Regions from separate parts of the Bacillus sp. FDAARGOS_235 genome, predicted to be linked through region 1. Evidence: riboswitches for the same ligand, from Rfam matches in the RefSeq annotation. Region 1 holds a riboswitch; each other region holds the start of a gene.
The links. A riboswitch is a leader RNA that binds a small molecule or an ion and turns the genes downstream of it on or off. The one in region 1 is predicted to bind S-adenosylmethionine.

Region 1 (10,446 bases):
TTTAAAGCACGTAAAGCTGAAACAATTCCAGGGTACGTAACGATGTCAGGTACGAACCCTGATGCCGAAGCGAAACTGCATCTCGGTTATAAGATGAAATACGTGCCAAGCATGTTTTTCGGGAATAATTTAGAGCGTGTCGTACGAAAATCCGAACCAAATTTAATCTTTAAAGGGAAACCTAAATTTGAAGTTGATGATAAAGGGAAACCGTATTATACAATGACATATGGTGAATTTATTTCAGGGAGATCTGGATTTGAGGTAGAGGGTGTTGTTGTAGTAGATGCACAAACAGGTGAAGTGAAAAGATATGATAAAGGAAAGGCACCTAAATTTGTTGATGGTGTATTGAATCATGAGACCGCATCTACATTAAATACGTATTTCGGTAAATATATTCACGGATTTTGGAATACAAAATTCTCGCAAACTGATATGAAGATTCCGACTGAGTGGGGGACGAAAGAAGGAGTGACACCAATCTTCGGTAAGGATGGAACGCTATATTACTTTACTGATTTCACCTCTCCAAAAGAAGGAGTAGATTCTGCGTTAGGTTATTCACTTATTGATGCACGTACAGGTAAGTTGTATTACTATAACGGAAAAGAAGTAAAGGGAATTATGGATGGTTCAGCTGCTTCAGAAGTGGTGGATAATTCCTTTAAAAGAGAGAAATGGCATGGAACGATGCCGGTTATTTATAACGTGTACGGTAAACCTTCTTGGATTGTACCTGTTATTGATGACGGGGGATTAGTACGTGCCCATACTGTCATCTATGCTTCTAATGCAAAAATATTTGCAACAGGTTCGACGCAAAAAGAAGCTCTTGAAAATTATAAAAATGCGCTAAGCGGGAGTGGAGATTCATTTAGACCAACTTCGAGTGGAAAAGAAGCGCAAAAAGAAGGTATTGTACAGCGAGTATATAAAGAAAAATCAGGTGAAAATACAATTGTGTATGTACTGTTAGAAAATGAACAAAAAGTATTTATGATACCTGCGAAAAAATTCCCATATGCTATGTTTACAGAAGTGGGAGATCCAATTCAAATCACATACTTAGATACAGGAGAGGCGATGTCTTCCGTATCTAAATTTACAAATAGCAACTTGAAAAAGTAAAGCGATAGAATTTCTATCGCTTTTTTTTACATTATGAAAGAGGAAAATGCGCTATACTTGACGTATGTTTATGTTGTAACTATAATTGTTACGATTCAGTATGAATACGAAAGGGTGAATGGAAAAAGTGAATGAAGTTAATCACGAAATATATAAACCTGTAAAGATGAACAGGTTATGGATGATTCTTGTATTAGGAACACTTACGGCGATTGGGCCGTTATCTATTGATATGTATTTGCCTTCGTTACCGAAATTAACGGATGATTTACAAACGGGTGCATCCCTTGCGCAGCTTACGTTGACAGCATGTTTACTTGGGCTTTCAGTAGGACAATTATTTGTCGGTTCAATTAGTGATATTTACGGAAGGCGCAAACCTCTTATTATTGCTCTTATTATTTATGTTGCTTCTTCATTACTTTGTGCTGTAGCACCGTCTATTTGGACTTTAGTGCTTTTACGTTTCTTACAAGGCGCTTCGGGCTCTGCTGGTATCGTTATATCCCGTGCAATGGTAAGAGATATGTACTCAGGTTCTGAAATGACGAAGTTTTTCTCACTACTTATGTTAGTAAACGGAGCAGCACCTATTTTGGCCCCGATTATCGGGGGGCAATTATTACAGTTTACAACGTGGCGTGGTGTTTTTATCGTTCTTGGAGCAATTAGTGTATTTATGTTAATCTCGGCTACTTTCGTATTACGTGAAACATTACCTCCTGAAGAAAGAGAGACAGGTGGTTTGTCAGGAACATTGGCGACATACGGAAAGCTTCTGAAAGATCGCTTGTTTATGGGATATGCATTGTCACAAGGATTAGTAACAGCGGCAATGTTTGCCTACATTTCGGGATCACCATTTGTGTTGCAAAATATATACGGGGCATCACCACAGCAGTTTAGTTTATTCTTTGCGATTAACGGTATCGGTATTATTATTGCCAGCCAAGTTACTGGTCGTTTAGCAGGAAAAGTGAATGAGAAAACATTATTTGTTTCCGGTATTATTATCGCCGCTGTTGGTGGCTTATCTCTACTACTTACAATCGTATTAGGAATAGGTCTCATTGGTGTTTTATGCTCGTTATTCCTTGTTGTATCAAGTGTTGGGGTTGTATCGACAACCGGCTTCTCGTTAGCAATGAGAAATCAAAAACAAGCGGCAGGAACAGCATCAGCTTTACTAGGCTTATTACAGTTTATTTCAGGGGCACTTGTTGCACCATTAGTAGGTATTGGTGGAAGTAATACGGCATTGCCGATGGGTATTGTGATAGCTCTTTGTGAAATTGGTGCTGTATTATGTTATCTATTTATGGCTAGAAGAAGTGAAAAGCATTTTGAACTGCAACAAAGACAAAATTTAGAAGCTTAAATTATAAAAAAGAGTTGATTCAAATATTTTTGAATCAGCTCTTTTTTCATTTCTTTGAAATAACTCATACAGCTTTGTAAGGTGATGCAAAAGTTATTTGCATAAAGTGACGATACTGTGACAAAAATGTTGGTATATATATTAAGGTATCCTCTTAAGTGTAAAAAGTAGGGCGTTCTCGGTATAATAACAAGTGGAGATAAAAGAAACTATAGATAGAAGTAGATGTAGATAAAAGGAGAAAAAGAGATGAAGAAGGTTTTGGGTATTGCTGTAATGGGAAGTATGATTCTTCTAGCGGGATGTAATGGAAATAAAGATACGAAAGAACCGAAAGAGAAGGTAGAGCAATCTACAGAACAAACAGAAGAAATGAAAGAATACAGCGCAGTACATGAAAAATATGATATAAAAATGAATAAAGAAATCAATAAAGCACTGCAGTTATTTGAAGTGGCAAAGGAAAAGGGCGGTAAGGAAATAACGAATGCTGCATATAAAGAAGATGTGCAAAAAGTAACAACGAGCATGTTAGAAAATATTGATAATATACGTAAAGAAATTCATGTTCCGAAGTCGAAAGAGCAAGAACATGAGGTATATGTTGGTTTCTTGAATGAATCGGAACAAGCGATGAAAAAATTACAGAAGTTAGCTAAAGAAGAAGATTCATCATTAATTCGTGATATAGAAATTAATTTTGCAACAGCATCGACATACTATAAACGTTTTCAAACAGAAACGAAGAAATAACCTTGCACATGCAAGGTTATTTTTTCTTCTTACCATCACCATCTTCATCTTCGTATACTAACACTTTCTGCTCTTCGTGAAATTCGGAAATAGTTTGTCCGGTAATATTATCGAAGGGTGTGTAAAAAGAAGTAATGCTTTTCTTTTTAATGAAAAGTTTATAAAATCCAATGATAACAAGTATAACAATTGTTAATGGCAGTCCTATAGTCGCTAGAAGTAAGGAATCCATCATATAGCTCCTTTAATATCATTTCTTTATATTATAAACAAAAAACTGCGATTTAGATAAATGGCCCCATTAAAAACTGATTTTTCTAAATATATCCAATTTGATTGACTTTTCATTTTTTCAGAATTATAATTCGAAATATACAATTTGAACCAAATAATAATATAGCAATTTACTTATCCAGAGAGGTAGAGGGACTGGCCCTATGACACCTCAGCAGCGGGTTCTGTAATAGGAACACCGTGCTAATTCCAGCAAGCAAGTCTTGAAAGATAAGTGATGGGCCTTTGTTTATTAAGCCTTGATCTTATTTTTTAAGATCAAGGCTTTTTGTATTCTAAAAAGAGAAAAGGGAGTAATGGAAAAAGTATGTTCATAAAACTAAGTAAATATATATGTTTAGGGGGTTATTGAAGTGTATGTAATTAAAAAATTATCAGTTATGGTGTTCACGCTATGGGTTATTACGACAGTGACATTTCTAATTATGCATATCATTCCGGGAGATCCATTTTCATCAGATGCAAAAATCTTTCCTGAAGAAGTGATTCAAAACATGAGAGCGAAGTATCACCTTGATGAACCGTTGTGGAATCAATATGTTGCTTATTTAGACGGTGTAGTTCATTTTGATTTTGGTGAATCTGTTCAATCAACCGGGCAAGGTGTATCAGAAATTATAACAACTGGCTTTGGTCCATCAGCAATTATTGGTCTACAAGCACTTGTTATCTCATTGTTAGTCGGAATTGCTGCAGGTACATTTGCTGCTCTATATCATGGGAAAGTAATTGACTATAGTGTGAGTTTGCTCGCAATTCTCGGTATTTCTATTCCAAGTTTTATTTTAGCACCACTATTTATACAAGTATTCGCTATTCAATTTGAGCTTTTACCAGTAGCGTCTTGGGGAACATTCGAACATACTGTATTACCATCTTTCGCATTGGCGTTAGGTCCAATTGCGGTTATTACAAGGTTTGTTCGTTCTAATATGATCGAAGTATTGCAGAGTGATTATATTAAGCTAGCAAGAGCGAAAGGCATACCAATTAAGAAGATTATTATAAGACATGCTCTTCGAAATGCGATTGTTCCAGTACTTACATTTGTTGGACCATTAATGGCTGGACTTTTAACAGGGACTTTCGTTATTGAAAAAATCTTTTCAATTCCTGGCCTAGGAAAATATTTTGTAGATAGTATTTTTAACCGAGACTATCCGGTGATTATGGGAACAACAATTTTCTATAGTGCATTATTAATTACTTGTATTTTCATTACAGATATTATTCACCGCATTGTTGATCCGCGTATTCGTTCTATTACATAAGGAGGGGGGATATTTAAATGGGAGCTTATGAAATTAATGAACAGTTATTAACGAAAGAAGAGAAAAAAGAATTAACGATAAATAAAAATCAGCAAACGATTAGCAGAAAGAAAGAAGTGTTTCGTAAGTTTATATCGAATCCAATCGCAGTTTTAGGAACAGTGACGTTATTGCTAATTATTGTTTTCTCGCTTATTGGCGAAAGTTTAACGCCATTTACTGCGAGTGAACAAGTAAAAGAGGCAACAAATTTACCGCCGAGTAGTGAACATTGGTTTGGAACAGATGATCTAGGGAGAGATATTTGGGCACGTACTTGGGCTGGTGGGAAGATTTCACTAACAGTTGGATTAGTAGCAGCTGCCCTCGATATAGGGCTTGGTGTACTAATTGGTGGATTTAGTGGATATGTGAGAGGGCGTAATTGCCTTGGAACGTTAATTGATGAGTGGATTATAAGAGGAATTGAAGTATTATACGGCATCCCATATTTATTAATTGTTATTTTACTATTAATTGTTATGAAACCAGGTCTTTTCACCATTATTATCGCCCTTGCATTAACGGGATGGATTGGAATGGCTCGTCTCATTCGAGCACAAGTATTGTCTTTAAAACAACGAGAGTTTGTTATTGCAGCAGAGCGATTAGGTACATCACATATAAAAATTATATATGGGCATTTAATTCCGAATTTAACAGGGATTATTATCGTCAATTTATCATTTACAATTCCAGCAGCTATTTTTTCAGAATCATTTTTAAGCTTTATAGGACTTGGGGTACAATCACCAGTGGCAAGTTGGGGGACGATGACGAATGATGCACTCGGGACATTATTGAGCGGAGAATGGTGGCAGCTATTTTTCCCGGCAATCATGATTGCACTCATTATGTTCGCATTTAATGCAATTGGTGATGGTTTGCAAGATGCAATTGATCCAAAAATCGTAAAACGGAATCGAAAGGAGAAAAAACATGGGACAGCTCTTATCTTTAGAAAACGTAACGTTAGCCGTTGAAAAAGAGAATAGTAAGCAAGCAATTGTGAAACATGTTTCCTTTTCTATTAACGAAGGTGAAATAGTTGCACTTGTAGGAGAAAGTGGTTCAGGAAAAAGTGTTACAGCACAATCCATTATCGGCTTGAATCAAGAATCAATTCATATCGATGATGGAAATGTATCTTTCCAATCAAAGGAATTAACGAGTTTACAAGAATTAGAATGGAATCAAATTCGCGGAAAAGATATTTCCTTTATATTTCAAGATCCGCTTTCATCTTTAAACCCAACGATGAAGGTAGGCAAACAAATTACAGAAGTAATTTTGCAACATGGGAAAAAATCGAAAAGAGAAGCAAAGGGAATTGCGATTAACTTGCTAAATGATTTAGGGATACATGAAGCAGAGAAACGCTTTGAGCAATACCCACATCAATTAAGTGGGGGGATGAGGCAACGTATTTGCTTAGCAATTGCATTTGCTTGTCATCCAAAGCTTGTAATTGCAGACGAGCCGACAACAGCGTTAGATGTAACGATTCAGAAACAAATTATGGGGCTATTAAAAGAAAGGAAAGAAAAACAAAATACGAGTATTTTATTAATTACACATGATTTGGCACTTGTGCGTGAAGTAGCTGATCGAGTAGTTGTTATGTACGGGGGACGTGTCGTTGAAAAAGGAACGATACAGGAGGTAATAGGTTCTCCTAAACATCCATATACGAAAAGCTTATTACAAGCAATTCCGAATATGGATGATTCCGAAAAGGTATTACGTGCTATAGAAGGAACGACACCTTCCATTGAAACATTAAATAGCTTTGGTTGTCCTTTTGTAAATCGTTGCCCAGTAGCGATAAAAGAATGTATTCATCGTTTCCCAGAGAGAACAACATATTCTAAGGCGCATAGTTCACATTGTTGGCAGCATGTTCTAGAGCATAATAAAGCGAAATCAAAAGAGAAGGTGAATGCCTCATGACGACAGATTTAATTACTGTAAAGCAAGTAACGAAAATATATGGAAGTAAAAGTAAAGAAATCACAGCGTTAAAAGACATATCACTTTCTATCCCGAAAGGAACAACACTTGGCATTATTGGTGAAAGTGGTTCAGGAAAAACAACACTTGGAAAGCTCATAGCGGGGATTGAGAGTCCAACGTCTGGTGAAATTAATTATAACGGTCAAGTTGTTCACACGCTGAAGTCAGCTCATAAGCGAGATTTTTTACAGAAAGTACAGTTCATTTTTCAAGATTCTACAGCTGCATTAAATCCGCGCTGGAAAGTACGCGATAGCGTAACGGAAGGTTATATTTCATTCGGTTTAGGTGATAAAGGGCTGAAGGATAAAGTAGCAGGTGATGCGCTAGAGCGTGTTGGATTAGATAGAAGATATATTGATCGATATCCGCATGAATTTAGCGGAGGACAACGTCAACGTATCGCTATTGCAAGAGCGTTATTGTGTGAGCCAGAAGCATTGATTCTTGATGAACCAATTTCAGCATTAGACGTTTCATTGCAAATTCAAATTGTACATCTGCTGCAAAAAATCCAAAAAGAACAAGGTTATACATATTTATTCATCGCTCACGATTTACCGATGGTTCACTATTTATGTGAAAAAGTAGCTGTCTTATACAAAGGAGAACTTGTTGAATTTGGAAATACGGACGAAGTATTCCATAATCCACAACATTCTTATACAAAAACATTATTAGCATCAACACCAAAAATTTCAGGTTAAAGGAGAATGTAGGATGAAGAAGTTTTTACTGTTTGTCATTATGACTGTTTTAGCAATTACTTCTGTTGCTTGCGGTAAGAAAGAAACGCAAAAGGCGAGTGCTGGTAAGGGAGAAGGAGATCGATTAGTAACGAATATTGGTAGCGATCCATATACACTTGATTCCGCTATTGCGACAGATAGTACTTCAGGTTATGTAATTGGACATTTATTCTCAAGCTTATATACACAAGATAGTGATGGGAAATATCAAAATGAATTAGCGGAGAAAGAAGACGTAAGTGCTGATGGAACTGAGTATACAATTCATTTAAAGAAAGATATTAAATGGTCAGATGGTTCTCCTATTACAGCAAATGATTTTGAATTTGCATGGAAGCGATTATTAAATCCGAAAACGGGTTCTATGAATGCGACAGAAATGTATTTTATTAAAGGGGCAGAGGCATACAATACTGGAAAAGGTGAAGAGGGACAAGTTGGTATTCAAGTCGTTGATCCTCAAACATTAAAGGTAACTCTTGAACATCCAGTTGCTTCTATTAAACAAAAATTAGCAAGCTCACTATTTATTCCATTATCTAAAAAGTCAATTGATGATAATAATAAATTAAAAACAGATCCAAAAGAGTTAATTACGAATGGGCCATTCACGTTAAAAGAGTGGAAGCATAACCAGGCAATTACAGTACAAAAAAATAAAGAATTCTACGATAAAAAGGTAACTCTAAAAGAAATTGAGTTTCGTATTATTCCAGACTCTAAAACAGCGTATCAATTATTTAAATCAAAAGAATTAGATTTACTAAGTGGTTTACCACAAGAGATGATTGAAAAAGAAAAAGGAAATAAAGAATATAAGCGTGTTGCAGGATTCTCATCTTATATTTACTCGTTTAACGTAGAAAAAGAGCCGTTTACAAATGCGAAGGTACGTAAAGCATTTTCATTAGCGGTTGATCGCAAATTTATCGTTGAAAAATTGTATAAAAATAATGCGCAAGAAGCATATGCATTCGTTCCAGAAGGAGCAAAAACACAAAGTGGCCGTGATTTCCGTAAAGAAAAAGGTGATTACGTTAAATTTGATCCAGCAGAAGCGAAAAAATTATTAGAAGAAGGTATGAAAGAACAAGGATGGTCTACATTACCTGAAGTAACATTAAAATTCACTACAGATACACAACATAAAAAAGTAGCAGAAGCAATGCAAGAAATGTTTAAGAAAAATCTTGGAGTAGATATTAAATTAGAAAATAAAGAGTGGAAGAGTTACATCGACACATACAAGCAAAGTGATTTCCAATTAGCTTATATGGGATGGGGCGGCTCTTTATTAGATCCAATTACTAAACTAGATTTATATGCAGGTGATGGTCCGAATAACTATGCAAAATGGCATAATAAAGAATTTGACGCTTTAATAAAAGAAGCAAAAGTTGAACAAAACGAGGATAAGCGTTTTGAATTATTGCATAAAGCGGAAGATATTATGTTTACAGATTCACCATTAATCCCAATTATTTTCCCAAGTTCCTCATATTTACAAAAACCATCAGTATCCGGTGTCCAATTCATTATCGGTTCTAGTCCAGAATTAAGGTACGCAAAAATTAAAAAATAAAGAAGTAGGCAACCGCCTACTTCTTTATTTTATTTCTCTTTTATATTCTTTTTTCGTTCCATCAGAGAAGACAACTTCTAAATCGAATTTTTGATAGTCTTTATCAAGTTTGAACACGTTCACTACTTGATCGATTACTTCTTGGTCAGCAGTATCTTTATCAAATTTTAATTCTTGTAGAAGTGGGCTTAATTTTGTGATAGCCTCGTCTCCTGTTAATTTTACATCTGCTTTATGATCTTCAATTTTTGCTTCCATTTTCTTATCAGCTGCTACATTTTTATAGTCTGCTTCGTAGTCTTTCTTTGTATCTTGGTAGTCTGCCTTTAAATCGAATTCATTGAAGTTTAGTTTTAAATCTGCAGGAGCCTCATTTTTTGCTTCTTCAGTCGTCTTTTTATTAGAAGTTGTGTCTTCTTTTGCAGGAGCTTTACATCCTGTTAATGCAGGTACTAGCATAAGAGCTAATAAAACTGATAGTAGAATTCTCATTATAAATTCCTCCTTATGTAAATTCGTTCTATACAAGTTTTTCCCAAAAACATGTAATTATGTATGTGTTGAAAATAAATTATTATCCTGCAGTCATAAGGGCTAATCCGCAATTTAAATCAAAAACGATTTGTATGTATATGGTAAATTGAAGTTGTGAGGGAGGGACTAAAATGCATGAAGAATATAAAGAGATAATAAAAAAATCAATTGAATATATAGAGAATCACTTACATGAGGAGCTTACAACAGAAAGAGTGGCATCTCACAGTGCAGTATCGATGTACCATTTTCATCGCATCTTTCAAAGATATGTTGGGATGAGTGTAACGGATTATGTTCGTAAGAGAAGATTAACTCATGCTGCACAAGATTTGGTATCGACTGAAAGAGCAGTTATTAATATTGCAGTGCAATACGGTTTTTCCTCACAAGAGGCATTTACTAGAGCTTTTAAAAGAATGTTTCAATTACCACCAAAAAAATATCGAAAGTATTTCCAGTCATTTTATATAGAAAGAGAGGGGATTTCAATGGAAAAAGGTATACCGAAAGGATGGGTATTAAGTGGAAGTCATCCCGCTGAATATGAGATGGGTTTAGATTACGAAATTGCCCATCAAGGAAAAGTATCTGCATATATAAAAGCAAAAGAGAACGTTACGCACGGAGGATTTTCAACATTAATGCAAATGTTTCGAGCGGATAACTATGTAGGTAAGAGATTACGTTTAACAGCATTTA
Region 2 (10,446 bases), 860 kb from region 1:
GAAGTTAATTGGTTCTATGATTGCCTTTGTGGGTGCAGCATTAGTTTTAGTAGCGGGGCATTCACTCGCTAGTTCTTTTTACGGGAATGGAATTGGAATGATTACATCAATATGCTGGGGGCTTTATCCTGTTTTAGCAGGGCCATTAATTAAAAAATATTCAGCACTACGTGTTACTGCATGGTCGGCATTAGTTGGAGCAATTCCGCTTTTATTATTAAGTGGTCCACATGTATTTGTCATGCCGTTTCACATTACAAAAGGGATGACACTATTTGCTTTACTATATTCTATTTTCTTTGTAACAGTATTTGGTTTAGTAATGTGGTATATCGGTGTTCAAAAAATTGGGGCATCCCATACGATGGTATATATGTATATTACACCGATTGTAGCGGTTTTATTTGCAGCTATATGGGCAAATGAATCTATTTCATTACAACAAATGATCGGTGGGATAATCATTTTCTTTGGTCTATGGTTTGTAAAATTGGAGAAAGTAAAAGTTCATACTACCGTACAGGAACCTATATCAAAATAGGAAAACAGATCACTTATGATCTGCTTTCCTATTTTTTTATTTTTGGTAAGAAGACGAGAAATAAGATAGCAGTAATAAGTGGAATTAAGTTTAAAAATGGAATACGGAAGAGTGTGATAAGAATAATACCTGGAAGGAGAACACCGAGGACAGCGTAGAAAATACTATGATTTTTCGTGTACCAATATAGCGAAAGTCCAATAAGTGCAGGGACAATGAGATGAATGAGAGCCATTAAAAAATAAATCATTAGACGCCCCCTTTATTTGTGTATTTATTACATCATATCCGTATGTTCATAGATTGATATCACTTTTTTCATAAATGGACGAAAAATGTTTGGAAAAACGTCACAAATTATAAGAATATGATGTTCGAAATCTTGTATAATATTATTTTCTGAAAACATTTAAACAACATAAACATTGGGTTTATGTTGTTTTTAATTTGAGTGAAGAGAATTTTAAGTAGTATGAACTCGAAAGAAATGAGTTATACAGCTTTTGTTGGATAGATTAAAACTACTGAAGAGGGGTACAGCATGATTAGTATGTCATTAAGATCGTTTAAAATTCAATCGTATTATTTACTAGGTATTCTGCTATTAGGCTGGATGTTAACGCCGTTTTCAGCGCATTTTCTAGGTGCAGGAATTGGACTTATCGTAAGTATGTATTGTGTTTGGCTTTTAGGGAGACGAATTGAGAAGCTTGGAGATAGCATTGTAAAGAAAACGAAAGCACCGACGCTCGGTATGTTTAACCGTTTTGCCGCTGCTATTTTGGGTGCTATTATTATGTACGAAATTGAGCACCATATGGTGATGTGGGCTTTTGCAGTAGGGATTATGGGCGGTTATTTCTTAATTGTTGTTAATTTAGGCTACTATAGCATGAAAGATGAGAAAGAATTAACGAAGAGATAAAAAGATAAAAGCTGCTCTTTAGATGGGATAGAGGATCCAGCGGTGGCTAGAAGCGGTTAGAGCCTTTTTTAGCTCCGTACTTGTATAAAAAATAGATAGAAAGAAGCTTACGTAAAAACGTAAGCTTCTTTTTTATGTAAGTGTGTGTAACCGTTAAGCCGCATTGGGTTTTGTCGGTGAGTACGCGAAACTTTTCGGTTACACGACACTTATTCATATGAGTAAAGGGTTATTCCAACAGAAAGTTTTAACTTAAGCGATTGGACCGCCTAAGTTAATAATAGCTTCAGAAACGCTGTCGAACTTTTTGAAGTTCTCTTTGAATTCGTTTGCAAGTTCAATTGCTTTTGTTTTGTAAGCAGCTTTATCAGCCCAAGTTTGTTCAGGTATTAATACTTCGTCAGGTACACCTGGTACGTGAAGAGGTACTTCAAGACCGAAGATGTCATGTTTAGCAGTTTCAGCTTTTGCAAGTTCACCGCTTAGTGCTGCTTGAATCATTGCGCGAGTGTAACCTAAGTTCATACGCTTACCAACACCGTATTCGCCACCAGTCCAGCCAGTGTTTACTAAGAATACTTTCGCATCGTGTTTCTCAATTTTTTCACCAAGCATTTCAGCATAGCGAGATGCATCAAGTGGTAAGAATGGTGAACCGAAGCAAGTTGAGAATGTAGCTTGCGGAGATGTAACGCCGCGCTCTGTTCCTGCTAGTTTACTAGTGTAACCACTTAAGAAATGATACATAGCTTGTTCTTTTGATAACTTACTGATTGGAGGCAATACGCCAGATGCATCAGCAGTTAAGAAAATGATTGTATTTGGATGTCCTGCAACACTTGGCAGCACGATATTGTCAATCGCATGCATAGGGTAGGCAGCACGTGTATTTTCTGTTAAAGTAGTATCGTTATAGTCAGCGATGCGTGTTTGATCATTAATGACAACGTTTTCTAAAACAGATCCAAATTTGATTGCATCAAAGATTTGTGGTTCTTTCTCATGAGAAAGGTTTACACATTTCGCATAGCAACCGCCTTCAATATTGAATACACCGTTATCAGACCAACCATGCTCATCATCACCGATTAATTTACGGTTTGGATCAGCAGATAAAGTTGTTTTACCTGTTCCAGATAAACCGAAGAATAGTGCTACGTCACCTTCTTCACCTACGTTTGCAGAGCAATGCATAGAAAGAATATCTTGTTCAGGTAGTAAGAAGTTCATAATAGAGAAGATTGATTTTTTCATTTCTCCAGCGTATTCTGTACCACCAATTAGTACGATACGTTTTTCGAATGAAACCATGATGAATGCTTCAGAGTTTGTACCGTCAATTACTGGATCTGCTTTAAAGTTCGGTGCAGAAACAATTGTAAACTCTGATTCATGAGTTGTTAATTCTTCTTCAGTTGGACGAATAAATAATTGATGTACAAATAGATTGTGCCATGCATATTCGTTAATAACTTGAATTGGTAGGCGATAGTTGCGATCGGCGCCTGCAAATCCTTTGAAGACGAATAACTCTTCTTTTTCTTTTAAGTATTCTAAAACTTTAGTATATAATTTATTAAAATGTTCTTCAGAAATCGGTTGGTTCACAGCTCCCCAAGCAATTTTGTCAGCAACCGATGCTTCTTTCACAATAAATTTATCTTTAGGAGAACGTCCTGTGTATTTTCCTGTTGAAGCAGAAACTGCACCAGTAGAAGTTAATTTCCCTTCATTTCGCATTAATACTTTTTCCACTAATTGCGGAACACTTAGTTGAATCTGTGCATTGCTTCCGTTCAATAATTCATGTAAACCGATTTGGACATTCACAGTACTCATATTTATATACCATCCTTTTCATTTAATGAAATATTTCTCGTAATCCCCATCAATAGTATAACACAATTATATAAATAATGTATACTATTTATTTATTTTTGTTTGTGTGAATGTATTATTTCCTTATTAATATTTCATTCCAGGCGTATTGAGAAAAACTTTCAGGAAAATGTGAATATTAATTGACAAATGAATATCATTTCTTTAGTATAGGTTGGGACGGATACTCTCTTATCCCGAGCTGGCGGAGGGACAGGCCCGATGAAGCCCAGCAACCTCACTTGTAGTGGTAAATACATGTGAATAGGTGCTAAAACCTGTGCGAGGCTAATGGTCTCGAACGATAAGAGCAAAGGGCAAAAAGCAGTATGCAAGTAGCAAATTAAACCTTTCCTCTATGTTAAGTAGGAAAGGTTTTTCTGTATGCTTGTGTGGGAGAATAAATGTATGTCGCAGTTTGTGGCAAATTAAGGATGAGTTCCGTACAATATATACAATTACTGTAGGGAGGTTTACCACATGACAAAAAAACGTCATCTGTTCACATCTGAGTCTGTAACTGAAGGACATCCAGATAAAATTTGTGACCAAATTTCTGATTCAATTTTAGATGCGATCTTATCAAAAGACGCAAATGCACGTGTAGCTTGTGAAACAACTGTAACAACTGGTTTAGTATTGGTAGCGGGGGAAATTACGACTTCTACTTACGTAGACATTCCAAAAATCGTTCGTGAAACAATTCAAGGCATTGGTTACACACGCGCAAAATACGGATTCGATGCAGAAACTTGTGCAGTTTTAACATCTATCGATGAGCAATCTGCTGACATCGCTATGGGTGTTGACCAAGCGCTAGAAGCACGCGAAGGTCAAATGACTGACGCTGAGATTGAGGCAATTGGTGCAGGAGACCAAGGTTTAATGTTTGGTTTTGCATGTAATGAAACACAAGAATTAATGCCACTTCCAATCTCGCTTGCTCACAAATTAGCTCGCCGTTTAACTGAAGTACGTAAAGATGACACATTATCATACTTACGTCCGGATGGAAAAACGCAAGTTACAATTGAGTATGATGAAAATGGTAAACCTGTACGTGTAGATACAATTGTAATTTCTACACAGCATCATCCAGATGTTACATGGGAAGAAATCGATCGCGATTTAAAAGAGCATGTAATTAAAGCTGTAGTTCCAGCAGAATTAATGGATGGAGAAACGAAATTCTTCATTAACCCAACTGGCCGCTTCGTAATTGGTGGACCACAAGGTGATGCTGGTTTAACAGGACGTAAAATCATCGTTGATACTTACGGTGGATACGCTCGCCACGGTGGCGGTGCATTCTCTGGTAAAGATGCAACGAAAGTTGACCGTTCTGCAGCATATGCAGCTCGTTATGTTGCGAAAAATATCGTAGCAGCTGGTCTTGCTGACAAAGCAGAAGTACAACTTGCATACGCAATTGGCGTAGCACAACCAGTATCAATTTCAGTTGATACATTTGGCACTGGTAAAGTATCTGAAGACGTACTAGTAGAACTAGTTCGTAACAACTTCGATCTTCGCCCAGCTGGTATTATTAAAATGCTAGACTTACGTCGCCCAATTTACAAACAAACAGCAGCTTACGGTCACTTTGGACGTACTGATGTAGATCTTTCATGGGAACGTACAGACAAAGCAGCTACTTTAAAAGAGCAAGCTGGTCTATAATATATGAAAAAAAGCTTTGCGCAGTGAGCGCAAAGCTTTTTTTATTTCGTTTTACTTACAATTTGAATGCATGATTTACAATACACTTCTCCGTCTAGCTCAATATATTTTTTCATATTAGTCATACCACTTGCTGGAAATGGCATATGAATCCGTGATTTTTCATATGTTTGTATTTCTTTTTCACATGATTTACAAATGGTCCGTTTCTTATGTAACATATGCAATCAACCTTTCATTTGACGTGCTTTACCCGCGCAAAAGGCACTGCTTAGTAAAAATAGCGTTGCGAATATAATACTTACTAATGTGGCGTATGGAATTGCTCCTTTTAGAGAAAAACCGACAGTGATGGAAGCAACGAATAAGAGGATGAATGTTGTTGTTAATTTTTTGTATAGTTCCATAATAGGTAGACCTCCGATTTATTTGGTAGTGCAATTTTAAAAACTGAATTCTACTATGTAGAAAATATAAGAAAAGTTAAAGGTTAGCTAATGATGTGAAGTCTAGGGGGATAAGAAAGAATGTTTTTCATTTTCCTTTTTGTGGATTACTATACTTATATTGTATCATGATGCATCATCGTCTTCATACATAATTGTGTAAAGGTATGTATGATAAAATGAAGAAAAGTCTTTAAGAAAGGAAGAAGAAAAATGAGTGTCAATGAACATAAAAAACAAGCGCCAAAAGAAGTGCGTTGCAAGATTGTAACAATTTCCGATACACGTACGGAAGAGACAGATAAGAGCGGACAACTATTACATGAATTGTTAAAAGAAGCAGGCCATACAGTGACTTCTTATGCAATTGTAAAAGATGATAAAGAAAGTATTCAGCAAGCAGTGTTAGCTGGTTATCATAAGGAAGATGTTGATGTTGTATTAACAAATGGTGGTACAGGTATTACGAAACGTGATGTCACAATTGAAGCCGTATCAGCGCTATTAGATAAAGAAATTGTCGGATTTGGTGAGTTGTTCCGCATGATTAGTTATTTAGAAGATATCGGAAGTAGTGCAATGTTAAGTAGAGCGATTGGTGGCACAATTGGGCGAAAAGTTGTCTTTTCAATGCCAGGATCTAGCGGAGCAGTTCGCCTTGCGATGAATAAGTTGATTTTACCGGAGTTAGGTCATATTACATTCGAACTGCATCGCCAATGAGTAAGTGGGCTGGAATTGTATTAGCAGGTGGTATGTCGAGTAGGTTTGGTGAGCCGAAAGCGTTAGCGAGCTGGCAAGGGAGTACGTTTATTGAGCATATTTTGAAAGTGATGACAAGGACGCTCCAAGAGGTTGTAGTCATTAGTCATTCTGATATAAAAGAGCGAGTAGAGCAATTCGTACAAGTTCCTGTTATAGAAGATATTCCGCACTATAAAGGAAACGGTCCACTTGCTGGAATTGTATCAGGAATGGAATATATAGAAGCAGATTGGTACGCTATTATGCCTTGCGATGCGCCAAATGTTTCGCATGAGTGGTTTACTATTTTATTAGAGCAAACGAACAATGAATATGATGCGGTTGTACCTATTATTAATGGAAGAAAACAACCGTTACTTGCAGCGTATCATAACCGTGTGAAAGAAAAGATTTATACTTTACTTCAAGAAGAAAAAAGAAGTATGGGGCAGCTTTTATTACAATGTAATGTGAAATATGTTGCCGGAGAAGATATACAAGCAAATGCAGAATGGTTTATAAATGTAAATACGAAAGAAGAATATGCGCAAGCTCAAAAAAACCTTTCAAATGAATGAAAGGTTTTTTGATATACAGAATTGGGGAACAATTGCTGTATAAAGGTATGTGAGTAAGCTGATTTTAAGGGGAATTCTTAAAATCACTATACAGTAAAAACACTGTATAACCATATATTAATTTTTATGGGTTTTTATTACAAGTATGTTTAGTTATGTTTATTTTTGTTATAATGTATATAGAAATAAAGTGATATTTAACCTTATGTATCATTTATTAAACTAAAATTTGTGTTCGTGTAATAAACTCCCTTCATTTTTTTGAAGGGAGTTTTTGTGTTTAAGCGAGTAATTCTGATGTGGCGTGCTGAAGGACTTCTGCATATTGATTAAGTAAGCCACGAAAAATCTCATCCCAGCTTTTGGATTTCGCATAAGACGAAGCTGCTATTCCCATCTGTATAAGTTTTTCTTTATTTTGTAATAAAGAATAAATGGATGATAGAAATGCATCCGCATCTTTTGGTGGACAAAGAACTCCCGTTTTTCCATCTGTAATAATATTTTTAACTCCGCCACTATTTGCACCAATGACAGGGGTACCACATGCAAGTGATTCGAGTACGACATTTCCAAACGTTTCAGTAGCTGATGGAAATACCATTATGTTAGAACAAGCATATGCTTCAGCTAAATCTTCACCTTGTAAATAGCCAGTAAAAGTGACATTTGTTTTCGAGACAGCTTCACATAAGTTTGCTGCTAGAGGACCATCTCCGGCGATGAGCCAATGAATGTCGTTTCGAGTATGCGCGGATTTAACGATAAGGTCTTGCAACGTATCAATATCTTTTTCAGGAGCAATCCGTCCAACATAGGAAAGGACATACTTCGCTGTAATATTATATTTTTTTCGGAATAGGTCTGTATTATAAGCTGGATGAAAGAGTGTGCAATCTACACCACGTCCCCAAATAGAGAGGGACTGAAACCCTTTATTTTTTAGTTGATGTAATGTTTCAGAGGAAGGAACAAAATTCTTTTGCATATGACTATGAAACCATTTTAAATAGTTCCAAAGCATATTAGAGAGGAATTCGATTTTGTAATAGCGTAAATAGGCATCGAAATCAGTATGATAAGAACCGACAACTGGAATGTTTAACTTTTTTGCATAATACAATCCACAAAGTCCCATGTTGAAAGGTGTAGCAATGTGAATCATATCAGGTTTAAAGGTAAGAAGTTCCCGTTTAATGCGCGGAGTAGGAAAAGAAAAGCGGCATTCTGGATATAATATTGTTAACGGGATACTTCTCATTTTGTTCACATTTGCTACGAAATTATCTTCAGCGGTATGCTGAGGGGCGAAAACAGAATAGGCGATATTTTCTTTTTGAAAGTAACGTGTTAATCGCTCTAATGTTTTCGCAACCCCATTGATTTGTGGTGTAAAAGTATCGGTAAATATGGCGACTCTCATCATATCGCTCCTTTACGTGAAGAGTGGGATGCATTGATAAAAAGAGATGATGCCAGAGCAAGTGCCGAGGCACATACCGACGAATACGTCTGACGGATAGTGAAGCCCTAAATAAATGCGAGAAATCCCGACGCATAATGCTAACGGTAATAGAAAAACAAGTAAGCTTGGATTATAGCAAATAAATGGAATGAACACAGAGAAAACAGCCGTTGTATGACCAGACGGGAAAGAGTGGTCTTTTAATGGATGGACTGGATATTTTGCATCCTGAATTGTTAAATAAGGACGTTTTCGTGGATAATATCTTTTTAATATTTGCACAGGAATATGGCTAATTGCTAAAGAAATAGCAGTTGCAATTGCAGCTTGATGCAAAGTCCCTTTTGCGAAAATTAAAAAGAAAAGTGTGAGTGCAATGGAGAAAGTGGCACCACCAATATGAGTAATATTGCTGAAAAAGATATTTAATGTTTTTTGATCAAAGTAGCGATTAATTCCTTTGAAAATGTAACATTCTATTTTATATAATCCACTGACCTTCATGAAGATTCTCCTCCCTCATCTACATATATATGGAGATATTTGCTTCTATTTTAATAAGATTTTGTTGAGGGAATAATAATGTTTTGTAAAGAAAAAGTTAGTTTTTATAAAGTGAAACTTTAATCAGTGGGGATTCTGTTCATCCACCACTGATTATTAGCCTTCACCAATCGGGATGAAAAAAGCTGCCAATCTTATGGCAGCAGGAAAATTATTTTTGTAATGATTTATAGTATTGACCTTTTTCAACGTATTGTGTGCGAATTCGTTCCATGTCTTTACGGTCTTCTTCTGTTAATTCACGAATGACTTTCGCTGGGCGACCGAACGCTAACGTATTTGGTGGAATTTTCTTCCCTTGTGAAACGAGACTCCCAGCACCGATAAAGGCTCCTTCACCAATTTCAGCACCATCTAATATAATAGATCCCATTCCAATTAAAGCATCTTTTTTAATGTGACAGCTATGTAAAATGACTTGATGTCCAACTGTAACGTCATCTTCTAAAATAAGAGGATACTGAGGGCTTTGGTGGAGTGTACATTGATCTTGTACATTTACCCGGTCTCCAATTATAGTCGGTGATACGTCACCTCGGATGACTGTATTAAACCAAATACTTGCTTCTTCACCAATGGAAACATCGCCTGTAATCGTAACATAGTCAGCGATAAAAGCACTACTCGAAATTTTTGGTTTTTTTTCTTTATAAGGATATATCATGTAAAGCCTTCCTTTCCTAGAGACTAGTTTTAGTGTATCAAATTATGAAAAAGAGTGAAATGGAGGAGGTCTGTATGTGGAATTATGAAGCGGAGGAAGCGAAAGCTGTAGTCGTTATTGTACACGGCGCAATGGAATATCACGGACGCTACGAAGCGGTCGCGGAAATGTGGAATCATATCGGCTACCACGTCGTGATGGGAGACCTTCCGTCACATGGAACGACTTCGAGAAATAGAGGACATATTGATTCATTTGATGAATACATAGAAGAAGTTAAATTATGGGTGAAAGAAGCTAGAAAATACCGGGTACCTATTTTTCTATTCGGTCATAGTATGGGCGGTCTTATCGTGATTCGTATGATGCAAGAAACGAAGAGAGAAGATATAGATGGTATCATTTTAAGTTCGCCATGTTTAGGCGTATTAGCTGCACCTGCTGCTCCGCTTCGAGCGGCTTCAAAAATATTAAATGTTGTTGCACCAAAATTGCAATTTGCAACGAATCTTACAGTGGAAATGTCGACACGTAATCATGAAGTGAGAGATGCGATGGAGAATGATTCATTGTTCTTGCGCAAAGTATCAGTACGTTGGTATAGTGAATTAATTAAGTCTATTGAAATGGCCCATAAGAAAATAAACGATTTTCCAGATGTTCCGCTCTTGCTAATGCAAGCATGTGAGGATAAACTTGTAGATAAAATACGTGTCCGCATATGGTTTGATAATGTTAAAATAAGTGATAAGGCATATAAAGAATGGCCTAATTGTTATCATGAATTATTAAATGAGTATGAGCGTGATGAAATTTTGAATTATATTCAGTCATTTACTGAAATACGTATCAATAACATAATAGAAACAAATAAGTAAATTATTTGTACAATGAATAGAGGAGATGAAGGAAGAAGTGAACGTACCGAGTAATCCCATAACGCTCATGGCGAAAGTATACC
Region 3 (10,446 bases), 2.4 Mb from region 1:
AGAGAAAAGGGATTGTAAAGAAGGCTTTGAATGACCAAGATAGGCGTTCACATAACCTTTTTTTAACTGAAAAAGGTGACGAGTTAAAGAAAACCATCTTGCCTGTAGTGACAGACGCTCACCATTTCGTTACGAGTAATTTGAGCGAGGAAGAGATTAAAGTATTACAATCATTATTAAACAAATTGTATGATACACGCTATTAATACTTGTTCCTTATTAATACTATGCTATTCATAAGGAACAAACTTTGTTTTATGTATTATATATGCTATAGCATATAATTTTTACCCCTTTAAATATTGAAGCAATTTCCCTATGATCAATCTCAGGAAATAGGGTATAGGTAGTGACTACTACCTGAACAATACTGAGTTTTGATCAAATAATAAGAAAGGTGTGATTACTATTTTAATTTTCATCAATATTGTAAAAGTTTTGTTGTTTGTGTTCTTTTTAATGACAGGTACGAAAATTATATCTGGGAAAATGGCAGAGGAGTTCAAACGATTTGGTTTACCTTCGTTTTTTAATTTCTTAACTGGAGCTTTTGAGATTGTAGGAGCAATTGGAATGTTGATAGGAATTTGGATTCCAATAGTAGCTTTATTAGCAGGATTATTGTTAGGCGGTACGATGCTTGCAGCTGCATTAACTCTTATTGTATTAGCGAGAGATTCCTTTAAGAAAGCGATACCTGCACTTGTTTTGTTTGTCCTTAGTATAGGAATAAGTTGTTATCATATTTTTTAAACATAACCTGAAGCCGTTAAACTGTATGCGTTCAAGTTGCTAACATTTTGTAGTTTTTTTACAAATAGGGGGATTCTCAAATTAATGCTTGAATAATAATAGCAATACGAATTTAGACATTACTATCATTCGAATCATAATCAGTAAAAGAATGGGAAGGATTTTTATACAAAGGAATTCCTGATGAATTTTATATTAAAAATAGGAGTGAGTGAAAATGGCGTATTTATTACAAGTTGATTTTCCGTTTGAAGGTCCTTTTGGTGAAGAAATGGAAGAAGCATTTTGGGATTTAGCAAATAGTATTAACGAAGAAGAAGGATTCCACTGGAAAATATGGACTGAGAATGAAGAAACAAAAGAAGCTGGAGGCATTTATGTATTTGAGGAAAAACAAGATGCTGAAAAATACGCTGAAATGCACAAGAACAGACTTGAAGCAGTTGGTGTTAAAGATATTAGAGTAAGAATTTTTAACATCAATGAAAAGTTAACGGAACTGAATCGTGGGTATATTAAATAATTTCGACAGTCGGAGCAAGCGTAAAAGGAGGGGGATAATCCCCTCTTTTTTAAATTATTGAATTGATGGTGAGGGGACTTGCACAAAAAAATCCCTATATAAATAGGGATTTGTGTATCGGTATATTGTTCCTTGGAAAAGGATGTATGAAGTGTAATATATGAGAGTTCTTACATTTGTGAAAGTGACGTAAAAGTACTTTAAAGAAAATTTATTGAAATAATTTCTTCTCCTTTAATTCTTTCAGTCTGCTTTTCCTTAACGTCTCATGCCCATCAAGCTAAGAAAACAGATGAACCCAAAAACAAAAAAATCCTTCGCAAAATTTGTGAGAGAAAAGGAGAGATAAAGGTATTTTAACCTTATCTCTCTTTTTCTATATTAATTTATTTTCAGGTAAGGAGTTGATTAGTTATTACTAGTTATAAGAACGTGAAGAAGTGTTGATGCCGTTTGGAACTGTTGTAAAGGTTGAGGGGGGGAATCCAAGGAAATATCAGAGATGTGCATGATGATTTGGCGCAGGGTTATTAATCCATCTTCTATGAAATCGTGGGATTATATAAGCATTTATTATCCTGGAGATTTTAAAATAAAACCTACCTAATTATAGAAGTGATTTGAACGTAAGGAAATTGTAAGAAATGCATAAGAAAAAAGAAATTTTTATTATGTAGGATACAAATATAGAGAAGCACAAAAGAGGGAGGATAAATAGGATTTATTTATACGAAAACCAAACTAGTAATAAGCACATTCTAAATAAAAAAATCATTTATGGTACTAACATACATGTGAAAAAGAGAGGTTTTACCGTTTGTTACGACAGTATGGTGCTTGTAAAAATAAACAATATGAAGATGATTTCTGTGTAATTAGTAAGAAATAATATACAACCGCCGATACTATATGAATAGAGGGGAAGAGTGTCTTATGAAAATATATAATTAACTCCCATTTGCAGATTTAGCACTTTTCATTGCCGGAACTCTTAATTATACCTAACACCATTCCATTTATGAAATAGACAATGCTTAATAGGATTCTTCCAAGAAATAAGGCAGTTGCTTTTATAGTCCACTTCTTTATCTTTATTATATAAAGGGTTGGAAATAGTATAAGCACCCAAAAAATAAGAATGTAAACAGCATTGATCATTCTCTATACTCCTAACAAAACGATTTTTTCTTAATTTTGGTGAATTTTCAGGGTGAAAGTTAATGGTGTTCAAACCGTTTCTGCACTTGGGAAAAAAGGAGACAGAATTCCGGCTCCTTTTCCTTTTCTATCTCTCCGTCTCAAAAAACTCAATCCACTCCCCATCAGGGCCAGCGAAGAATATGTAACGTGTTCCATCTGGTAATGTTTCGATTTCTTCTCCTAGTAAAAATGTTACGCTGTGTTTTTGAATTCTTTCAATTTCATCTTCTAATGAATCCACTTTAAAGCAAATATGATGGACTTTTCCTTCTGCTGGAAGAGAAGAGTTATAACCTTCGATGAGTTCCAGTATCGTTTCCTTCGATTCTTCCACACCTAAAAAGGCGAGTTTTAAATCTGGATTCGGGTGCCCCATACGTTTAATGAGCTGTAAGCCGACTACTTTTTCATAAAAAGTAATAGATGTTTCTAAGTTTGCAACCATAAGTCCAACGTGTTCTATTCTTCTAACTGGCATGTAGATTCCTTCTTTCTGAAAATTTTATATGTAAAATGATATTGAAAATTAAGAAAATAATCAAGATAAAAACCTTACAAATTTTAGCGTGTTATATGGTATAGTGAGAAAGTATGTTTGGGGAGAAGGAAGGAGATTATACGATGAATACACCTACTCAAACTCCTTCATTATCGGAAACGATGAAAGAGTGGCATTATGCATTAGCATATGAAATTAAACATTGGAAAACGATAGGTGGTAGTAAAATTTCTATTATGAACGGTCGTTTTTTATATACAGATTATGAAAATACAGTGTATGTATTTCAGCTTATTTCGGAAGTAAGCTTACCTGAAGGTTCACCAATTCGAATTGAGTTCGATGGTGAGGAAGCGACAGGGGAAGTATTATCTGTACATGGATTAGAAATAGAACTGAAATTAAATGATTATATACAAGGTGAAATAAGAGAAGCGGTTTTATATAGTGAACCGTGGCAATTGTTAGAGCAACTGCAAGAGCGATTGAAAGAGGCACATAAAGATAAGCTAAAACGTAATCGTATAAAGCGTCTTGTTGATGGGACGAGCAGTCCGAAACATATTGAGAAGATGAAAAATCCGAAAAATGAATTGGCGTATCGTTCATTTTACAATCCGACAACGTACGTATGGGGACCGCCTGGAACAGGGAAGTCGTACAATTTATCACGTATTATTTCGGCTCATTACCAAAAAGGAAAATCGGTACTTGTGTTAGCTCATAGTAATGCGGCAGTGGACGTATTAATGAGTGAAGTAACGAAGCAAATTGAAAAGAAAAAGAAATGGACGCCTGGCGAAATTGTTCGTTACGGTTATAGTCAACATGAACATATACGAAATCATGAAACGTTACTTGCGTCGAAGTTAGTTGAAACGACGAACGGATCATGGGGTGAGGAAAGACTCTACTTAGAAGAAACACGCCAAGAACTTCGTGAAAAAATTTTATCGTATAAAGCAACATCTGCTGATAAGAAGCGTATACAAGAGATTGAAAGTGATCTTCGAAAGCAAAAAGCGAAAATTAAAGAAGTAGAAAAAGAATATATTGAAAATGCGAAAGTAATTGGTGCGACTTTATCAAAATGTGCAATTGATTCACTTATTTATGAGCGTACATTTGATTTAGTTGTCGTAGATGAAGTGAGTATGGCGTTCGTTCCGCAAATCGCATTAGCTGCTTCACTCGGAAAACGTATCGTCGTTTGTGGTGACTTTTTACAGTTACCTCCGATTGCGATGGCGAACCATGAACTCGTTCGCAAATGGCTCGGCGAAGATATGTTTTATCATGCCGGCATTGTTGATTCTGTAAATAAATCAGAAGCACATCCCAACCTTTTTATGTTGCAGGAACAAAGACGTATGCATGCGGACATATCGAAGTTTACGAATTCATTTATTTATAAAAATAGAGTATACGATCATCCGTCTGTTTCAGAGCGTAAAGAACTGGCACAGTTACAGCCGTTCGCAAATGAGGCGAGTGTTTTATTTGATACGAGTTTAATGGGAGCATTTTCGTTAAAAGATGCTGCTTCGGGTTCTCGTTTTAATATTATGTCTGGTTTAGTAGCGATGCAAATGATGTTAATCGGACTGCTAGATGGTGTGCAATCTATCGGTGTGGTTACGCCTTACAGGGCGCAGTCACGCTTTTTATCAACATGTATCAGGGAAATGTTGCAGAGAACGAAATATCAAAACATACCAGTATTAGCGGCGACAGTTCATAAGTTTCAAGGTTCTGAAAGAGATATGATGATCTTTGATACAGTTGATAGTTATCCACAAGAACGACCTGGTGTGTTATTCTTTGACCATAAAAACCATCGCCTCGTCAATGTAGCAGTAACGAGAGCGAGAGGGAAGTTCATTCAATTATCGGATTGCCATTATATGCGTAAAAATCTTTCTAGAAAACAAGCGTTATCACAATTAACAGCTCATATAGAACGTCACGGGGATGTGTATGATCGCACGACATCCAGACAATTATGGGAGCGGAAAATATCGAAACGATTACGCTGGTTTATGGAAATGAATCTGGAGGAAACGAAAGGGCTATTAAAAGATATTTTAGCCGCAAAACGAAAAATCATTATTTCACTTCCAAGTACGAAGCAAGTAGATAAACGAGTATGGCAAGCGTTAATGCGTACAAATGCACAAATAACGGTTTATAGTGATGGACCAGTTCCATTAAAAAACATAAAGTTACAAAGACAAAATAAAGCATTCCCATTTGTATTAATCGATGATGAAATCTTTTGGGCAGGGGCACCTCTCACATCTCAAATGATGTTTGAAGGTAGTACGGAATTTCCGTACATATGTGCAAGACTACAAGCACCTGAGACAATTGGTGTATTAAAAGGATTTTTAGATATTCGGTAAATTCGGATAGGAATTCCTTGACTTTTACTTGGAATGAACTTAGAATGAAAATAATTTAATACAATTTTATGAAAATTCTTATCACGAGAGGTTGAGGGACTGGCCCTATGACACCTCGGCAGCGGATTCTTTACGAATACTGTGCCAATTCCAGCAAGGTAACTTGAAAGATAAGAAAGAAGCTCATTTTGACTGTATATACAGAAGCCTCTTTCTATCTTTTAGAAAGAGGCTTTTTTACGTGAAAATAAAAGGAGGAAGAAAAATGGGAGCGACAGGAGTAACGTCACAAAGAAAAACAATTGAAGAGAGCATAGAAAGAAATAAGGAAAAGTACATAAAAACAAGTCATGATATTCATGCGAATCCAGAGATTGGTAATCAAGAATTTTATGCATCAAGAACGTTAAGTTTATTACTAGGTAGTGCTGGTTTTCAGCTGCAGCATAATATAGCTGGGCATGAAACAGGTTTTATCGCACGAAAAAGTTCAGGAAAACAAGGACCAGTTATCGCATTTTTAGCGGAATATGATGCTTTACCAGGACTCGGTCATGCGTGTGGTCATAATTTAATTGGCACAATTAGCGTTGCAGCAGCAATCGCATTATCAGAAACGCTTGAAGAAATCGGCGGAGAAGTTGTCGTGTTTGGAACACCAGCAGAAGAGGGCGGGCCTAATGGTAGCGCAAAGTCGAGTTATGTAAAAGCTGGGTTATTTAAAAACATTGATGCGGCGCTTATGATTCATCCGAGCGGAAAGACAGCGACGACGAGCCCTTCACTAGCAGTCGATCCACTTGATTTTCATTTTTACGGAAAAACAGCTCATGCCGCAGCTTCACCTGAAGAAGGGATTAACGCATTAGATGCGGTGATTCAGCTTTACAATAGTATTAATGCACTTCGCCAACAACTTCCTTCAGACGTGAAAATTCATGGCGTCATTACAGAAGGCGGAAAAGCACCTAACATTATTCCTGACTACGCCGCAGCAAGGTTCTTCATCCGTGCAGCTACGCGAAAAAGATGTGCGGAAGTAACAGAAAAAGTAAGAAATATAGCACAAGGAGCAGCGTTAGCAACAGGTGCAAAAGTAAAAATTCATCAATTCCAAAATGAAATCGATGAACTACTCGTAACAAAAACATATAACGACATCGTAGCGGAAGAACTAGAACTACTAGGTGAAGAAGTAAATCGTAAAGAAAGAATCGGCATCGGCTCAACCGACGCCGGAAACGTCAGCCAAGTCGTACCGACCATTCACCCGTACATTAAAATAGGTCCAGATGACTTAATTGCGCATACGAATGAATTTAGAGAAGCAGCCCGTTCAGAATTAGGAGACAAAGCGTTAATTACATCGGCAAAAGCATTAGCAAATACGGCGTATCGATTAATTACGGAAGAAGGGTTGTTAGAGAAGGTGAAGGAAGAGTTTAGAGAGGCGCAGAGGAATCAGGGATAAGGGGATTAAGGTGCTCTTTTCGAATAGCAATCTAATTAATAAGTAGAGATATAAAAAAAGAACATTGAAATATCAATGTTCTTTTTTGTTTACTAATCATTGATTTTGTTGGTTTTTCTCATAAAGGAAAAACTTTTACTGTTAGCGGGAGATAATACGTATCCCTTTATCAGAACGACAATTTCTCCTCAAACTCACTCTTTAAAACAATTAAAGGAGATGATAATCCGAATTGCATTAACGAGTCTAAAAATGTAGCGAGAGAATCCATCGAATCGCTCATGACCTTCATCATATAATTAAATTCCCCGCTAATTCGGTATAAATCTGTTACTTCAGGAGCGGCATTACAATATTGGATAAAATCAGAGCATTGGCTCGTTTTAAACATGATGAATGCTTGAATGTTTTTATTAATTTTGGAAGGCTCAAATTTTGTTCGGTAAGCTGCGATAACTCCTTGATCTTCAAGTTTATTCATACGTTCCTTTACAGCAGGCTGTGTCATGGATATAATCCGTCCTATTTCTGAAACAGAAATTCTTGCATTTTCATACAACAAGTTCATAATTTTATGGTCAATTTCATCCAGTTTTACTGCGTTTTGCATTGTGTAGCCTCCTTATTTTGTTTTTTTTAGTGAATCACAAATTATAACTATAATATCATAAGTGAATGAACTAAATTACCTATAAATCTATATTTAAAATGATTGGTGTTTGCATGAAAATATAAGTATAGGTTTTTATCAAACGGAAATTTAGGAAGGATGGAAAAAATGAAGAATCTTGATGGGAAAGTAGCGTTAGTAACAGGAGCGAGTCGCGGCATTGGCCGTGCCATTGCAATGAGATTGGCGAAAGATGGTGCATTAGTTGCGATTCACTACGGCCGAAATAAAACAGCTGCAGATGAAACGATTAGTGAGATTGAATCTAATGGAGGAAAAGCGTTCTTAATTGAAGCTGAGTTCAATTCAATGGATGGTGTCAAAAAGCTAGTAGAACAATTAAAAAATGAATTACAAATAAGAGTTGGTACATCAGAGATTGATATTTTAGTAAACAATGCAGGGATAGGTACACAAGGAACGATTGAAAATACGACAGAAGAATTTTTTGATGAAATTATGGCCGTAAATATTAAGGCGCCATTCTTTTTAATTCAGCAAACATTACCGTTACTACGAGCAGAGGGGCGCGTTATTAACATTTCATCAGCTGAAGTAAGACTTGGTTTTACAGGATCCATTGCATACGGTTTAAGTAAAGGTGCACTCAATACGATGACACTTCCTCTAGCTAAACATCTTGGAGAAAGAGGTATAACAGTGAATACAATTATGCCTGGATATACGAAGACTGATATGAATGTGAAATTGCTAGACAATCCGGAAATACGAAATTTTGCTACGAATTCATCTGTGTTTGGACGAATAGGGCAAGTTGAAGATATTGCAGATGCAGTAGCATTCCTTGCTTATTCTGATAGCCGCTGGGTAACGGGGCAGATTATAGATGTTTCTGGAGGGTTTTGTTTATAGGGGCACTACTCCATACCCATCAAGCTAATCAAGTAAATTACTAGATATGAAACGATCCTTGTTTCAGTCTGAACAAGTTATCAAAGGAACAGTAGAGTCTATTTGTGGCGCTTAGTGCGCTCTTTTTTCGCATTATTTTTGTACCAATCATTACAATTATGAATAAGGAGTGTTTTTATGCCATCGATTATTTATTAGCTTTAGCAATCTTTTGTATGACTACATCAGAATTTATGGTTGCAGGTATGATGAATGAACTTGCTCTTGCATTCCAGGTTTCTGTATCATCTATTGGTATTTAATTTCAGCTTATGCAGGAGCAATGGTAATAGGAGGCCCCATTTTAACTGCAATCCTCTTACGGATGCGCAGCAAACAAGCATTATTGTTTTTAATGTTCGTATTTTTAATTGGTCAATCGCTCGGAGCTATTGCTTGGAACTATAATATTATGATGATTTCACGTATTATAACTGGTATTGCTTCAGCTTTTGGAGTTGCGATTTCCTTTTCTGCAACATTGGTTCACTCTGATTCAAGGGGAAAAGCTGCATCAATTGTACTTGCAGGTTTAATGTTCTCAACTGTATTAGGTTTACCTATAACAACCGTTATTTCGCAATATTTTGGCTGGCGTATTAGTTTTGGGGCAGTTTCGGTTCTTGTGCTAGTATCAGGGATTATGATTCAACGGTTGTTACCATCATCTTCAAATAAAGAGCAATTAAATTGGAAAGACGAACTTCTGCGATTTAAGAATATCCATCTTTGGGCAGCGTACGTAACAAGTATGTTCATTATTGGTGGTACGTTTGCAGCATTTAGTTATTTCACTCCGATCTTTACAAATGTCACAGGCTTTTCAAGTGCAAGTACGCCATCCTTTCCTATGATTCTACAGAAAGAATAGCGTATTTTTTCATTTTAAGGAAATTTAGTTTTACTAGCTTGGTAGTATCACACATCCATCAACTTAAAGGACTATTTTTGAACTTGATTTTTATGAAATATGCACCCGAAAATTTATAGAAATAATTCTAATGTTACCTCTCTAGTTAGTAGGATATTTTTTCTTAATATATGCATACTAAACATATTATAAAAAGTACATAGAAAGTGAGAGAATCATGGCTAAATTTTTGAGGCGTTTAAAATATAGAGATAATCCTAAGTCATTTCCAATACGAGACAATACTCATTTTCAGGAAAAAAATATTGAAGACGCCCTCTTAGACGCTGATTTAACCAAAAACATAGCTAATATTCAGAATATATTTCGTCAAGCGCCTGATTTAGTAATTCGGCGGTTTCAAATAACAGTAGATGGATTAGAAGCAGCTTTAGTATATTTATCTGGATTAACAGATAAAGAATTGATTCAAAATCATGTTCTAAGTCCTTTGATGAATAGTGACTTTAATACCAATACAGAACTTCCAATTCCATTAGGACAAATTAAGATTATTAATACATTGAGTCAGATTGAAAATGCTATTTTTGGGGGAGATAGTGTTTTATTAATTCACAGTCGAACAACAGCACATCAACTGGATACAAAAGGATGGCCACAAAGGAGTGTTGAAGACGCTCATAACGAAATAGCTCTAAAAGGTGCACATCAAGCATTCATAGAAACTGGAAGTCAAAATATCGCAATGATTCGAAGGTATATTCCTTATCGAGAATTAACGATAAAAGAAATGGCAATTGGTGTACGAAGCAAAACCAGAATTTCTATTTTATATTTGAAAGATGTAGCTTCTGAAAATGTGCTGAAGGAATTAGAAACACGAATTCAAAATATTACAGTCGACGCTGTTGCTAGTAATGGCGAACTTATAGAATTCATTGAAGATAACCCTTACTCACCGTTTCCGCAATTTATATTAACTGAAAGACCTGATTTGGCAGTATCTCACATTTTACAGGGCAGATTTGTAACTGTAATGGATCATTCGCCTAATGTGTTAATTACTCCAACAAATTTTATTTCCTTTTTTCAAGGAGTGGATGATTACGGTACAAGGTGGTTAGTTGCTTCGTCTATTCGGGTGC

Region 2: another riboswitch for S-adenosylmethionine. It lies ahead of metK (methionine adenosyltransferase); the one in region 1 lies ahead of A6J74_RS15945 (ABC transporter permease).
Region 3: another riboswitch for S-adenosylmethionine. It lies ahead of A6J74_RS28960 (M20 family metallopeptidase); the one in region 1 lies ahead of A6J74_RS15945 (ABC transporter permease).

What each region holds. Positions count from the first base shown of each region.
Region 1 covers NZ_CP020437.2:2,739,632-2,750,077, reverse strand. Annotated here, with positions in the region: gene A6J74_RS15965 (DUF3981 domain-containing protein) at 1-1,131, shown strand, start outside; gene A6J74_RS15960 (multidrug effflux MFS transporter) at 1,250-2,509, shown strand; gene A6J74_RS15955 (hypothetical protein) at 2,759-3,262, shown strand; gene A6J74_RS15950 (DUF3951 domain-containing protein) at 3,279-3,494, opposite strand; SAM riboswitch class I at 3,668-3,773, shown strand; gene A6J74_RS15945 (ABC transporter permease) at 3,910-4,827, shown strand; gene A6J74_RS15940 (ABC transporter permease) at 4,845-5,849, shown strand; gene A6J74_RS15935 (ABC transporter ATP-binding protein) at 5,806-6,816, shown strand; gene A6J74_RS15930 (ABC transporter ATP-binding protein) at 6,813-7,586, shown strand; gene A6J74_RS15925 (peptide ABC transporter substrate-binding protein) at 7,600-9,210, shown strand; gene A6J74_RS15920 (YusW family protein) at 9,235-9,702, opposite strand; gene A6J74_RS15915 (helix-turn-helix transcriptional regulator) at 9,876-10,446, shown strand, end outside.
Region 2 covers NZ_CP020437.2:3,596,358-3,606,803, forward strand. Annotated here, with positions in the region: gene A6J74_RS20620 (DMT family transporter) at 1-541, shown strand, start outside; gene A6J74_RS20625 (hypothetical protein) at 570-791, opposite strand; gene A6J74_RS20630 (ATP synthase subunit I) at 1,083-1,466, shown strand; gene pckA (phosphoenolpyruvate carboxykinase (ATP)) at 1,719-3,305, opposite strand; SAM riboswitch class I at 3,534-3,655, shown strand; gene metK (methionine adenosyltransferase) at 3,825-5,024, shown strand; gene A6J74_RS20650 (hypothetical protein) at 5,066-5,245, opposite strand; gene A6J74_RS20655 (hypothetical protein) at 5,252-5,431, opposite strand; gene A6J74_RS20660 (MogA/MoaB family molybdenum cofactor biosynthesis protein) at 5,684-6,193, shown strand; gene A6J74_RS20665 (molybdenum cofactor guanylyltransferase) at 6,190-6,792, shown strand; gene A6J74_RS20670 (glycosyltransferase family 4 protein) at 7,073-8,215, opposite strand; gene A6J74_RS20675 (phosphatase PAP2 family protein) at 8,228-8,761, opposite strand; gene A6J74_RS20680 (gamma carbonic anhydrase) at 8,973-9,485, opposite strand; gene A6J74_RS20685 (alpha/beta hydrolase) at 9,560-10,363, shown strand; gene A6J74_RS20690 (tetraprenyl-beta-curcumene synthase family protein) at 10,401-10,446, shown strand, end outside.
Region 3 covers NZ_CP020437.2:5,145,895-5,156,340, forward strand. Annotated here, with positions in the region: gene A6J74_RS28925 (MarR family winged helix-turn-helix transcriptional regulator) at 1-206, shown strand, start outside; gene A6J74_RS28930 (DoxX family protein) at 403-753, shown strand; gene A6J74_RS28935 (monooxygenase) at 971-1,276, shown strand; gene A6J74_RS28950 (VOC family protein) at 2,562-2,954, opposite strand; gene A6J74_RS28955 (AAA domain-containing protein) at 3,068-5,377, shown strand; SAM riboswitch class I at 5,453-5,554, shown strand; gene A6J74_RS28960 (M20 family metallopeptidase) at 5,643-6,848, shown strand; gene A6J74_RS28965 (Lrp/AsnC family transcriptional regulator) at 7,018-7,458, opposite strand; gene A6J74_RS28970 (SDR family oxidoreductase) at 7,627-8,391, shown strand; partial or broken gene A6J74_RS28975 (MFS transporter) at 8,550-9,271, shown strand; gene A6J74_RS28980 (spore germination protein) at 9,519-10,446, shown strand, end outside.